2 regions of the Hominiventricola filiformis genome follow, and region 2 is predicted to be linked to the other one. Evidence: predicted binding sites of a transcription regulator. Region 2 holds the regulator's gene; the other holds the start of a gene.
What was found. Region 2 encodes Rex, which represses fermentation and respiration genes when NADH is low (regulators of the CRP and FNR family bind a similar motif). Its sites were predicted from a motif close to ATTGTTAANTANTTAACAAT; they were not measured.
Positions count from the first base shown of each region.

Region 1: LKD36_RS14300 (L-lactate dehydrogenase) is a predicted target of Rex. The motif match lies at 1,235-1,254, and genes of this name have one in related genera.

Region 1 is NZ_JAJEPS010000018.1:44,398-47,584, reverse strand. It holds gene hisF (imidazole glycerol phosphate synthase subunit HisF) at 1-442, shown strand, start outside; gene ung (uracil-DNA glycosylase) at 471-1,145, shown strand; gene LKD36_RS14300 (L-lactate dehydrogenase) at 1,359-2,306, shown strand; gene LKD36_RS14295 (CoB--CoM heterodisulfide reductase iron-sulfur subunit B family protein) at 2,341-3,138, shown strand; gene LKD36_RS14290 (4Fe-4S dicluster domain-containing protein) at 3,135-3,187, shown strand, end outside.
Region 2 is NZ_JAJEPS010000006.1:119,182-122,368, reverse strand. It holds gene LKD36_RS08120 (ABC-F family ATP-binding cassette domain-containing protein) at 1-1,148, shown strand, start outside; gene LKD36_RS08115 (redox-sensing transcriptional repressor Rex) at 1,219-1,863, shown strand; gene LKD36_RS08110 (NAD(P)H-hydrate dehydratase) at 1,949-2,794, shown strand; gene alr (alanine racemase) at 2,791-3,187, shown strand, end outside.

The DNA.
Region 1 (3,187 bases), on a different contig from region 2:
TGCAAGACCGGAATTAATCAGTGAAGCTGCAGATAAATTTGGAAGTCAGTGTGTTGTTGTGGCGATTGATGCCAAGAGAAGAGAAGACGGAAGCGGATGGAATATATACAAAAATGGCGGCAGAGTGGATGTTGAAATCGACGCTGTAGAGTGGGCCATGAAAGTCTGTGAACTGGGAGCCGGAGAGATTCTGTTGACCAGTATGGACTGTGATGGAACGAAAGCAGGATACGATATTGAATTAACTCGAACCATTGCAGAAAATGTGCCGGTGCCGGTGATTGCATCGGGCGGAGCAGGTACGTTGGAGCATTTTAAGGAAGCTTTGACCGATGGAAAGGCAGATGCAGCGCTGGCCGCATCTCTGTTCCACTATAAAGAACTGGAAATCCGTCAGGTGAAAGAATATTTACAGGATGCTGGACTTCCGGTACGTTTATAAAATAGTTACAAGAATCTGGAGGAAAAATATGTCTGCCATATCTAATGACTGGCTGGAACCGCTGAGCCCGGAATTTAAAAAGCCATACTATGCGAAACTATATAAGACTGTGAAGGAGGAGTATAGCACTCATCAAATCTTTCCGCCCGCAGATGATATTTTCAATGCATTTGCGTTTACACCATTGAAAGATGTGAAGGTTGTGATTCTTGGGCAGGATCCATATCATGGAAATGGACAGGCCCATGGACTTTGCTTTTCTGTAAAGCCGGATGTGGAGATTCCGCCTTCGCTGGTTAATATTTACAAGGAATTACAAGATGACTGTGGATGCTATATTCCCAATAATGGCTATCTGGAAAAATGGGCAAGAGAAGGCGTGATGTTGCTGAATACTGTACTGACTGTGCGTGCTCATCAGGCAAATTCCCACAGAGGAATCGGATGGGAAGAATTTACGGATGCCGCAATCCGGGTGTTGAATGATCAGGACAGACCTATGGTTTTCATGCTTTGGGGACGACCGGCACAGATGAAAAAATCTATGCTCAATAACCCGAAACATCTGATTCTGGAGGCACCACATCCAAGCCCATTATCTGCTTACCGTGGATTTTTCGGATGTAAGCACTTCAGCAAAGCAAATGAATTCTTAAAAGCAAATGGACTTACGCCTATTGACTGGCAGATAGAAAATCGATAAAGAGAAGTTAATCCCATCTGAATTTCAATTCAAATGGGATTTTTTGTACAGAACATAACAAATAGGAATATAGAGAAATGAAAAAACTTATTGATAAAAATTTCACATTATGATATTTTAAATAAAGTGAGCCGGACGCGGCGAACTTTTTTTTGAGCATGCTTGTTAAAAGAATAACAAACAAAAATGTTTTCCGAAGTGAAAGGAGACTACATGAGCAGAAAAATTACTATCATTGGAGCAGGAAGTGTTGGTTCTACCATTGCATACTCTTTATCGCAGGAGGAACTTGCGTCAGAAATTGTAATGATTGATATTAACAAAGACAAAGCAGAAGGGGAAGTGATGGATATTGAACAGGGCACCTGTTTCAGAGAGTCCATATCTATCATAGCGGGTGATTACCCAGATGCAAAAGATTCTGATATCGTAATTATTACTTCTGGAATTGCGAGAAAACCGGGTCAGACCCGTATTGATCTGGCCCAGACCAATGTGAACATTCTGAAGAGCATTACACCGCAGATCGTAAAAGAGGCGCCGAATGCACTGTATGTGATTGTGAGCAACCCGGTAGATATCATGACTTATGTATTCACGAAGATTTCCGGTTTGCCTGAGCGTCAGATCATCGGTTCTGGTACGATTCTGGATACAGCAAGACTTCGCTGTGGATTATCAGAGCAGCTTCAGGTAGCACAAAAAAATATTCATGCATATGTGTTTGGAGAGCATGGAGATACTTCTTTCATTCCGTGGACAGGAGCTTATGTATCCGGTGTACATGTAGATGAATATGTGGAAGCAGCACAGCGGATGGGAAAAGACGTAAAACCGATTAATAAAGATGCAATGATTGAATATGTCCGTAAATCCGGTGGAGTAGTAATTGCAAAAAAAGGTGCAACTTTTTACGCTGTATCGAGATCGGTATGTCAGCTGTGCAAAACATTAATGGCTTCTTCTGAATCTGTTGTAACAGTATCTTCTATGATGCACGGAGAATATGGCATAGAGGATGTCTGCTTAAGTACATTGACTCTGGTTGGTCCGGAAGGTATCAGTGGTAAGCTTCCTATGAGAATGAACAAAGGGGAAACAGAAAAACTGAAAGCCAGTGCAGATGCACTGAAAGCAGTAATTGCACAGATTGACCTGTAAAAAGTTTTAAGGAAATAGAAAGGATCATCAGGCTATGAAATACAGTTATTATCCTGGCTGTACATTAAAGAATAAAGCCAGAGATCTTGACGCTTATGCGAGGGCCTCTGCAAAGGCACTTGGATTTGAGCTGGAAGAGATCGAGGACTGGCAGTGCTGCGGCGGAGTATATCCGCTGGGAAGTGATGAGATCGCCACTAAACTGGCATCTATCCGGGCACTTCAGTCAGCCAAAGAAAAAGGACAGGAGTTGATCACTGTCTGTTCCGCCTGTCATCATGTCTTAAAAAGAGTCAATGATGATATGAAACATGTGGAAGATATTTGCACCAGAGCGAACAACTATCTGAAGCTGGAGGAGCCCTATTTGGGAGAAACGAATGTGCTGCATTATCTTGAGGTACTTCGTGACAGGGTCGGATTTGATGGAATCAAAGAAAAAGTGACCCATCCGCTGACCGGAAAGAAAGTAGGTGCCTATTATGGATGTCTTCTGCTCCGGCCAGGAAAAATATTGGAGTTTGATAACCCGGAAAATCCGAAGATTATGGAAGATTTTATTCGGGCTATTGGAGCGGAGCCGGTCATCTATCCTTATCGGAACGAGTGCTGTGGTGGCTATATCTCACTGAAAGAAAAAGAGATGGCAAAGAATATGTGCAATAAGATTGTGGAAAGTGCAGATGGTTTCGGTGCAGATATGCTGATCACCGCCTGTCCGCTGTGTATGTACAATTTGAAAAAGAATACAGTGGGCAATCTTCCTGTTTATTATTTTACTGAGCTTCTGGCAGAGGCATTAGGTGTGAAAGAGGAGGTGGACAACGCATGAATACAGTGAGCTCACAGGCTGAAAAGATCAAGGAAATCAGTGGTGTGAA
Region 2 (3,187 bases):
AGATGCAGGCGTACTTAAACCAGCAGCGGGAAATCAAACATCAGGAGGAAGTTATTGCCAAACTGAAATCCTTCAACCGCGAGAAATCCATCAAGCGTGCCGAAAGCCGTGAGAAAATGCTGGACAAGCTGGATGTGCTGGACAAGCCTTCTGAAGTAAAGGCAGATATGCATATTGAACTGGAGCCGCGGGTGGTAAGCGGTAATGACGTACTTACAGTATTGGGACTGTCCAAGGCATTTCCGCCCCAGACGTTGTTCACGGATCTTGATTTTGAAATCAAGCGCGGTGAGAGAGTGGCGCTCATCGGAAGCAATGGTACGGGAAAGACCACGATCCTGAAGATTTTGAATCAGGTAATTCCGGCGGATGCAGGAGAAGTGCATCTGGGTTCCCGGGTGCAGATTGGTTATTACGATCAGGAGCACCATGTGCTTCATATGGAAAAGACGGTATTTGAAGAACTTTCGGATGCCTATCCGACATTGACCAATACAAAAATCCGTAACGTACTGGCTGCCTTCCTTTTTACAGGGGATGATGTATTTAAACGGATTAAAGATTTAAGCGGTGGCGAGCGTGGCCGTGTTTCTCTGGCGAAGCTCATGCTTTCCGAGGCAAACTTCCTGATCCTCGACGAGCCCACCAACCATCTGGATATCGTTTCGAAAGAAGTACTGGAGGATGCGCTGAACCATTATACCGGAACGGTGCTGTTCGTCTCCCACGACCGTTATTTCATCAATACAGTAGCGACCCGGATTCTCGATCTGGAAAATCAGGGACTGACCAACTATATTGGAAACTACGATTATTATCTGGAAAAGAAAGAGACCATGGTAAATTTCACTGCGGCTCCCACGGAGACGGTTTCGGCAGCAGAGACAACCGCAGACACAGATTCCAAGCTGGACTGGAAGCAGCAGAAAGAACAGCAGGCACAGCTTCGTAAGAAACAAAATGAGCTGAAGAAAGTAGAAAGCCGCATTGAAGAGCTGGAGAACCGCGATAAAGAGATTGATGCGGAACTGGAGAAGAAAGAAGTTTTCACCAATGTGGCGGAAGTGACGAAGCTTTCCAAAGAAAAAGATGCCATCCAGACGGAACTGGAAGAATTATATGAAAAATGGGAAGAACTGTCAGAATAACTGACAGAAAAGTTTGACAAAAAATAAACAGCGTTTTATAATATATAAAGTATATGATTGGAGGCGTTTTATGGAAGAAAGACGCATATCAAAAGCGGTTATAAAAAGACTTCCGCGATACTATAGATATCTCGGTGAGATGCTGAATAACGGAGTAGAACGTATCTCCTCCGGAGAATTAAGTAATAAAATGCAGGTAACAGCTTCCCAGATACGTCAGGACTTAAATAATTTTGGTGGATTTGGACAGCAGGGATATGGATATAATGTACAGTATCTTTATGATGAGATCGGCAAGATTCTTGGAGTGAATACGACTCATCCAATGATTATCATTGGTGGAGGTAACTTCGGACATGCACTTGCAAACTATGATTTCAGCAAGAATGGATTTATCACGAAGGCAATTTTTGATATCCGCCCGGAACTGGCGGGTACCTCAATCAGAGGAATTCCGGTTCTGATGATGGACGAATTGGAAGAGTTTGTGGAAGAAGAGCAGATTGAGATTGCGGTACTGACTCTGCCGAAGAGTAAGGTACAGGAAGCGGCAACCAGACTGGCAGCCTGCGGAATCAAGGCTCTGTGGAATTTTGCACATCTGGATCTGGACGTTCCGAAGGATGTGGTAGTGGAGAACGTACATCTGGTAGACAGTCTGATGCAGCTTTCCTATCGGATCACCAGTTATGAGCGTCCGGAAGAAGCGGAATAACTGACAGGTATATGAAATGACAAAGGGGCCAATGCGAACGGACAAACCTTCGCAGAAGCCCCTTTTTTACGGGAAAACAGAAAAGATGGAAGAAAAAATAATGCTGGATATGCTGCCGAAGCGGACAGCGCGTTCACACAAAGGAATTTATGGAAAGGTCCTGTGTATTGCAGGCAGTAAAAATATGGCAGGAGCAGCATATCTCTGCGGATATGCTGCACTTCGTACTGGAGCCGGTATGGTACGAATTTTCACGCCGGAAGCGAACCGTATCATTTTACAGACGCTTCTTCCGGAAGCGATCATGACGACGTATGAAGACAGAGACTCCATGCTTGAGCAGCTGACAGAAGCTTTTTCCTGGGCAGATACGGTGGCAATTGGTCCGGGACTTGGAAAAAGCGATAATTCTGCAGTACTGCTTGAGCAGGTGATGAAGAAGTGGAATCATCCGATGGTCGTGGATGCGGATGGACTGAATCTTCTGGCAGAACGTATGGAACTTCTGGAACAGCATGAAGGACCGCTGATTGTGACTCCTCATGTGGGAGAATTTTCGCGGCTGACCGGTCTTACAATGAAAGAAATATCAGAAAATATTCCCGGACAGGCGCAGGCATTTGCCAAGGCTTATCATTGTATCTGTGTTCTGAAAGATGCCCCGTCTGCGATCGGTGATCCTGACAGAGTGACAGTGAACACAACGGGAAATAACGGAATGTCCACGGCAGGAAGCGGAGACGTTCTTACCGGTATTATTGCAGGACTTCTGGGCCAGAGGATGGATGCAGAAGATGCAGCAAGACTTGGCGTATGGCTTCACGGACGCGCCGGTGATCTGGCAGCTGAAAGAGAAGGAACCTATGGATTACTGGCCAGACATTTGATCGAATATCTGCCCCAGGCTATGAGAAAAGGAGAAGAGTCATGAAACATTATTTAAGAATCTGTGCTGAGATTAATCTGAATGCAGTTGCATATAATTTTAAAAGTATGAAAGATCGTCTGGCTCCGGAGACGAAGATGATCGCGGTAGTCAAGACGGATGGATACGGACATGGAGCAATTCCTATTGCGCATATGGTTCAGGAATATCCGTATATCTGGGGTTTTGCGGTGGCGACTATTGAAGAAGCGGTGCTGCTAAGAAAGGCAGGAATCGAAAAACCCATCCTGATTCTGGGATTTGTATTCCCGGATGCGTATGAAGACGTAGTGCGTTATGATATTCGGCCTGCGGTCTTCAAACTGTCTATGGCGCGCCAGCTTTCCGAAGAAGCAGTCCGCCAGCAGAAAAAAGTATATTTCCATATTAAAGTGGACA